DNA from 2 places in the Microbulbifer sp. SE14 genome. Region 2 is predicted to be linked to the other one. Evidence: predicted binding sites of a transcription regulator. Region 2 holds the regulator's gene; the other holds the start of a gene.
The links. The regulator PhoB, encoded in region 2, activates phosphate uptake and scavenging genes when phosphate is short. The targets are predictions, from matches to a motif close to TGTCATAAANNTGTAACA.
Positions count from the first base shown of each region.

Region 1: a site for PhoB is predicted at 2,416-2,433, ahead of ppk1 (polyphosphate kinase 1). Genes of this name have one in related genera too.

Region 1 covers NZ_JCBAJA010000045.1:5,572-9,371, reverse strand. The annotation lists gene AC6R19_RS21535 (hypothetical protein) at 1-156, shown strand, start outside; gene ppk1 (polyphosphate kinase 1) at 262-2,325, opposite strand; gene AC6R19_RS21525 (Ppx/GppA phosphatase family protein) at 2,455-3,800, shown strand, end outside.
Region 2 covers NZ_JCBAJA010000016.1:88,597-92,396, reverse strand. The annotation lists gene phoR (phosphate regulon sensor histidine kinase PhoR) at 1-895, opposite strand, end outside; gene phoB (phosphate regulon transcriptional regulator PhoB) at 1,128-1,832, opposite strand; gene ubiA (4-hydroxybenzoate octaprenyltransferase) at 1,937-2,815, opposite strand; gene AC6R19_RS12885 (chorismate--pyruvate lyase family protein) at 2,828-3,448, opposite strand; gene AC6R19_RS12880 (dicarboxylate/amino acid:cation symporter) at 3,601-3,800, shown strand, end outside.

The DNA.
Region 1 (3,800 bases), on a different contig from region 2:
TTCTCCATAGTGACACCTCAGAGCTGTGTGTCGGGGTCCGACCTCCCGGGTGAACGATGCCCAGAAGGGCAACTGTGCGTCAGAGACTTTATCCGCACCGATCCAGAAACCACCCTTGCCCCGACGGTGTGCAGGATTCCCGCCCCGAATGAATGACGACTCCTTGCCCCGGGAGCTACCGGGAAAGCCTGGGCTCAGAAACCCCGACACTCGTTACCGAAGCGTCCACGAGCACCCAGGATTCGGTTCGAGCTACTGAAGTCAGGGTGCTGACCCGCCCCCTGCGGGCCGCTTTACCAAATACCGGTAGATCGCATCCTGCGCACGGCAGCCCTTGTCGGTATTGCTGGCGATACGCATGTTGCTCTGCGCCCCGTCCAGTACCCGCGCCTTCTGGTTGTCGCTCCACTGCAGCTCCATGATCTTTCTCACCGTCTTCTTGTGTTCCTCGTCGAGGATCGGGAAGGTTACTTCCACGCGGTGGTCCAGGTTGCGGGTCATCAGGTCCGCCGAGGACATCCACACCTGCTCGTCGCCGCCGTTGTGGAACATGTAGACCCGCGCGTGCTCCAGGTACTTGTCCACCAGGCTGATCACCTTGATATTGTCCGACAGCCCCGGCGTTTCACACACCAGCGCACACATGCTGCGCACTATGATGCGCACCTTCACCCCGGCAGCCCCCGCCCGGTACAGGCGCTCTATCACCTCGCTGTCCACCAGGTTGTTGCACTTGAAAAACAGTTCCGCATTTTCGCCGACCTTGGCCGCATTGATCTCGCGGTCTATGGCGCGCAACAGCGCCGGGCGGTTGGAATAGGGGGACACCGCAATGCGTTCATACACCGGGCGCTGGTGCGTGAACTGGATAAACTCAAACACGTTGTAGACATCCCGCCCCAACACCTGGTCGCTGGTGAGCAGGCTGAAATCGCAGTAGACGCGGGCGGTACTCTCGTTGAAGTTGCCAGTGCCCAGGTGGCTGTAGAATTTGTCCCCGTCATCTTCCTTGCGCAGGATGGAAATCAATTTGCAGTGCACCTTCAGGCCGGGCACGCCGTAGATGACCTGCACACCGGCGTCGCGCAGCTCGTTGGACCAGTGAATATTCGCCAGCTCGTCGAAGCGCGCCTGCAGCTCCACCACCGCGATCACCTTCTTGTTGTTGCGCACCGCGTTGACCAGCGCCGCCACCACGCGGGAATTCTTCGCCACCCGGTAGAGGTTGATGCGGATCTCCGACACCTGGGGGTCTATGGCCGCGGAAATCAACAGGTTCGTGATCGCGCGGAAGTCGTGGTAGGGGTAGTAGTAGAGCTGGTCGCGCCTGCACAGCAGGTTGAAGACGCTCTCGTTTTCCGGCAGCGTCTGCAGCGGGCTCAGGGGCTTGTAGCGGTGGCGCGCCGAATCGGCGGGGAAACCCATAAAGTCCTTGGAGTTGTGGTATCGGCCGCCCGGGGTGAAACTGTCGTAGCGCCCCATTTTCAGCTTTTTCTTCACCAGTTTCAGCAGTACTTCCGGCATCTGCGCGTCGTAGGCCAGCCGCACCGGCTCCGCCTGCTTGCGTTTCTTCAGGGACTTGGCCACTCGGTCGACGATATTCTGGGTGACGTGCTCCCCCAGCTCCAGTTCGGCGTCGCGGCTGATCTTGAACATGAAGGCCTCGGCCCGGGCGATCGGCAGCACATAGCGGAACACCTCCGCCAGGCAGGCGCGGATGATATTGTCGAGGACGATATAGACCTTCTCATGCCTGTCCTGGCGCGGCGGTATCACCACGAAGCGCGGCAGGGTATCGGTGGGAATTTCCATGGCCGCGAAGCGCTCGGAGCCGTCCGCAAGCCCCAGGTAGATCGCGAAGTAAATGCTCGCTTCGTTCAGCAGCGGCATCGTATCCCGGTCATCGATAAAGAAAGGCTCCAGTTCCGGCAGCACCTCGCGGTGGAAATAGTCCTCGACAAAGGCACGCTGCTTTTCGCACAGCTGGGTCTCGTTGACCAGGTGGATATGGTGCTTGTCCAGGTCCGACAGCACCTTGGTATAGGCGGCGTGGGAGCGGCGCTGCAGCCGCAGCACCTTCTCGTTGATGCTGGCGAGCAGTTCGGAGAACTGCTCCTTCTGCTCCGCGCCCTTGGCAAAGGTGGCCAGGCGGCGCACGTCCGCCACGCGCACGCGGTAGAACTCGTCCAGGTTGCTGGAGAAAATCCCCAGGAAGCGCACCCGCTCGATAATGGGCACCGTCTCGTCCTCCACTTCCTGCAGGACGCGCTCGTTGAAGGAAAGCCAGCTTAGCTCTTTCGGGTATAGGGGCGTATTATTGGACATGACCGACTGCTTGTGCGTCCGTGAGATCCCCCAGCGTGCGGGGCGACAGGGACTAATCGAATTAAATAGTAGAGCAGTTTGCTACATTCAGATGACAGTTTTTTGACAGGGAAACGGATGGAGCCCCCTTTGCCGCAACAGCCCGAACGCTACGCCGCCCTGGACCTGGGCTCCAACAGCTTCCACCTGCTGCTGGCGGAATTCCGCGACCAGCGCATGGTGCGCCTGCACACGGACAGGTCCATGGTGCGACTGGCCGAGGGCCTGGACGAGGCGCGCAACCTGGACCCGGCGGTGGCCCAGCGCGCGCTGGCCTCCCTGCAGCGCTTCCGCCCGGTGCTAATGGGCCTGCCCAGGGACCATATCCGCGTGGTCGGCACCAACACACTGCGCGCCGCCGCCAATGCGGACGGCTTCCTCGAGTCCGCCGAATCCATTCTCGGCGCGCCCATCGAGATCATTAGCGGCATCGAGGAGGCGCGGCTGATCTACAGCGGCGCCATGGCCGCCGCCGACGGCCCGCCGCGGCTGCGCTGTGTGGTCGACATCGGCGGCGGCTCCACCGAACTGGTGCGCGGGCGCGAGGTGCCCCACCAGTTGCAGAGCCTGTACATGGGCTGTGTGTCCTTCAGCAAACGCTTCTTCGCCGACGGCATCCTCTCCACCAACACCGTCAACCACTTTGAGCGCGCCCGCCGCGCCGCGCGCGCCGAGCTGCAGGAACTGCAGCACCTGGCGGAGAACGCCGAAGTCGTCGGCTGCTCCGGCACCGTCAAGGCAGTGGCGCGGGTGCTGAACGGCGGTGAACTGTCGGAAATCAGGCGCGGGGATATAGACAGGCTCGCGGAGCAGGTGGCCGGCGCCAAACATATCGCCGACCTGGACCTGCCCAACCTGGACGAGGAGCGGCGCCCGGTATTCGCCGCCGGCCTGGCGATACTGCACGCGGTTTTCTGCGAGCTGGATATCCAGAGCATGCAGGTCTCCCCCTACGCCATCCGCGAGGGCATAGTGCACGACCTGGCCGGGCGGCTGCACGGCGGCGATCGCCGCGCGGATACGGTGGCGGCGATGATGCAGCGCTGGCAGGTGGACGCGGCCCAGGCGCGACGTGTCGGGGACACGGCGCTGGACCTGCTGCATCAATTGCATCCAGAGAGCGCTATCGAGGAACAGCAGCGGCTGCGCTGGGCCGCACAGCTGCACGAAATCGGCCTCGCTCTTTCCCACAGCGACTTCCGCAAGCTCGGCGCCTATATGATCGAGCACGCGGACCTGGCGGGTTTCGCCAAAAACGAACAGGAAAACCTGGCCCACCTGCTGCGCAACCAGCGCGGCCGCATCAGGCCACCGCGGGAACACTACGGCTTCCACCCCAACCCGGCCCCACTGCTGTGCCTGCGTCTGGCCTGCATCCTGCACCGCGACCGCACCGACCGTGCCTCCAACGGACTCAAACTGAAAGCTCGCGACGA
Region 2 (3,800 bases):
CGTGGCGCCCGCCGCTGAAGCTGCGGGCCTCCCGCGCCACCCGCTCCATCAGCTCACTTACCGGCACCCGCTCGCGGCCGCTGTCCCGCTCCGAAGTCTCCAGGCGCGCGAGCAGCAGCAGGTCGTTCACCAGGGTCGTCATGCGCGCGGTCTGCTCGCCCATCTGCGCCAGCGGCCGCCGCCAGCTCTGCGGCGCCTGGCCGCTGCCCTCCAAGGTCTCCAGGTAGCCGGCGATCACCGTCAGCGGCGTGCGCAGTTCGTGGGACACATTGGCGACGAAGTCGCGGCGCATCTGCTCCAGGTTGTGCAGGCGGGTGATGTCGCGGACGATCACCAGAGCCTCGTCCTGGCCGTAGCGGGTCACCTCCAGCTGCAGGATGCGCGCGTCGTTACCCGGGGCCGGCAGAGTCAGGGGCCCGCGCGCGTCCCGGCGGTGCATATAGCTGACGAAACCGGGATCGCGCACGAAATTGACCAGCGGCTGGCCGGCGTCGCCGGGCTGCAGCCCCAGTAGTTCACCGGCAGCGGGGTTCCACCAGGCCAGGTTGCCGTCGTCCTCAAGCGCCACTATGCCCTCGCGCAGCGCGCTGGTGCTGTCCTGCACGCGGCGCAGCATCGCGTGCAGCTTCTGCTTCTCGCGCCGGTGGCGGCGCTGCAGGCGATAGAAGTCGTCGGAGATTTCGCCCCAGATGCCAAAGGCGGTGGGGGCGGGGCCGCGGCGGCCGTTGGCCAGCCAGCGGTTGAAGCGGCTCTGCTGCCAGAGTACCCAGCCCAGGTAGACCGCCAGGGCGACGGCCAGGGACAGCAGCCAGTGCCCGCTGGCGAAGCCGAAGATGGTGCAGCCGAGGGCGATCACCAGGAAGCGCGAGAACTCGCCGATACTGCGATCCAGCATAGAGGTGCCGTTCTAGTTTGTAGATGAATAGCACTAAGTTAAGCTGCCGAAGCCTCCGAGTTGGCACGATGCAAGGCCCTGCTGCCGGTGGCCGCCCGGCAAATATTTACCGATGAGGTTTTTTGTCGGGCGGCCACCGGCAGCAGGGCCGATCGGAGTCTTTCACCTGTCGGCACTCGCGGCCTAGCTTAGTGTGTTCAGTTTGTGGACAAGTGCGAATTTGCGCGAAATCTTACACTTTTTCCGCGGTCTGCACAGAAAAGCGGTAGCCGGTGCCGCGCACCGTCTGGATATAGCGGTCGTGGCCGTCCACGGCCAGCGCCTTGCGCAGGCGGCGGATATGCACGTCCACGGTGCGCTCCTCCACATAGACATTGCCGCCCCAGACGTGGTCCAGGAGTTGGGTGCGGGTATAGGCGCGCTCCTGATGGGAGAGGAAGAAGGTCAGCAGTCGGAACTCGGTCGGCCCCATATCTACCGCCTGGCCGTTGATTGTGACCCGGTGGCTGAGGGGGTCCAGCACCAGGCCACCGGCGGTCAGCGGCTCCTCCGGCGCGGCGGGGCCGGCGCGGCGCAACACGGCCTTCAGGCGCGCGACCAGTTCCCGCGGAGAGAAGGGCTTGGTGATATAGTCGTCGGCGCCCGTCTCCAGGCCCTTGATCTTGTGGTCCTCCTCGCCCTTGGCGGTGAGCATGATGATCGGCAGGGCCGAGGTCAATTCATCGCGCTTCAGACGGCGGGCCAGTTCCACGCCGGATACGTCCGGCAGCATCCAGTCCAGCAGTATCAGGTCGGGCTTCTCGTCGATGACCAGGGCGTGGGCCTCCTGGGCGTTCTCCGCTTCGATAACGCGGTAGTCCGCCATCTCCAGCGCCACCCGCAGCATATCGCGCACCGGGGCCTCGTCGTCGACTATCAGGATCGTCTTGCTTTGCATCTGCCTGCCATATCCGCCAGATTCTTTCTGTTTATGGCCGAGGATTTAACGGCATTTTCGTTACAAATATATGACGGGTGTAAAGCGATCCCCAGCATGGTGCGCTAAACGAGCAGGAAGTGGAAGAAAATTCCCGAAAATATCGCCGCACCGACCCAATTGTTACTCAGGAAGGCGCGAAAGCAGGCATCTCTTTCCCTATCCCGCACCAGCCACTGCTGGTATGCAAACAGGGCTGCGGCGGCGGCAAGGCCGGCATGGAAGGCAGTGCCCAACTCGAAACGCTGGCCCACCAGCAGCAGCGCAAACAGCACCATCAGCTGCAGGGCGCCGGTCATGGCCCTGTCCAGCTCGCCGAACAGCACGGCGGTGGACTTGACCCCTATCCTGAGGTCGTCGTCCCGGTCCACCATCGCGTAGAAGGTGTCGTAGGCGACGGTCCACAGCAGATTGGCCGTGTACAGCAGCCAGGCCAGGGGCGGCACCTCACCGGTGGCGGCGAAGGCCATCGGGATGCCCATGCTGAAGGCGGCCCCCAGCACCACCTGTGGCAGGTGGGTGTAGCGCTTGGCGAACGGATAGCAGAAGGCCAGCGCCACCGCCGGCAGCGACAGCAGTACCGTCAGTCTGTTGGTGGTCAGCACCAGCGCAAAGGCGACCAGGCTGAGCCCCGCGAAGAGCGCCAGGGCGCCGCGCGGCGTGACACTGCCAACGGCCAGCGGGCGCGCTGCGGTGCGCTTCACATGGCCGTCGATATGGCGGTCGGCGTAGTCGTTGACGGCGCAGCCGGCGGCGCGCATCAGCAGTACGCCGAGGGTGAAGACCGCAAACAGGTGCAGACCCGGCCAGCCGCCGGCGGCCAGCCACAGGGCGGACCAGGTGGGCCACAGCAGCAACAGCGAACCTATGGGTCTGTCCAGGCGCGCCAGCTGCCAGTAGGGCAGTGCGGCGGGCCAGCGCTGGGATAGTTGTTGGCTGATCACGGCAAACTCTCTTTATATTCTCTCTGCTTGTTCTGTCTCGGCGGCTGCAGTTTTCACCTGCGGCCCCTGCGCGGGGCGGAAAGCACTGAGGAAGGTCTCGGCCACCAGCAGCGGCTTGTCCCGCAGCCAGAAAGTGGAGCGGCGCCCCCAGGCGCTGTCGCCCTCCCCGGCCAGTTGGCCCAGCTGGCAGCGCGGATTGCGGCTCTGCTGGTTCAGCACTATAGGTCCGCGGCGGATATCCGGCTCGCTGAACAGCAGTTCCCCCAGTGGGCGGCTGTCGAGGCTGCGCAAATAGCGGGACCTGCCCTGCAGGCAGCGCTCCGGCAGCACGCTGCGGGCGTAGACCCAGGGCCGGCCGCAGCCGTACAGCAACACCTCCCGCACCAGTGCGCGGCTGCGGTCGCGCAAGTCCAGCGCGCGCCGCTCCTCCAGCCGCGGCTGCTGCCAGCGCTGGCTCAGCACCTGTACGCGAAAGTCGCCACCGGACAGTTGCTTCAGCGCCGCGGTCAGCGAGCCGGGGTGCAGCAGCCAGGGCAGCAGCGCCGGCGGCGGCTGCCGGTGCAGGGATTCCAGTGGCTGGGCCAGCCAGTCGCCATTCGGCTCGAAAGGCGATTCAAAGGGAGATTGGTACAACTGCAACTCCGCGATTTTGCAAAGGGGCATTGTAAATGCGGAATGCGGAATGCGGAATTGGGGGTTGCTCATTCCGCATTCCGCATTCCGCACTCATCATTTGATATAGTGCTCGGCTGCTTTATAACAACGAAACCGAAGAGAGTCTGTCCATGGGTCTCACCACCAGAATCCTGATCGCAATGCTGGCCGGCATTGTCGTCGGTGTACTGTTCAACTTCCTCAATACCAGCCAGCTGCTCGGCAGCGGCGTCACCGGTGCCATCAACAGCTACCTGACCGGGGGGCTGTTCGATATCGCCGGCCGCATCTTTATCGCCTCGCTCAAATTGATGGTGGTGCCGCTGGTGCT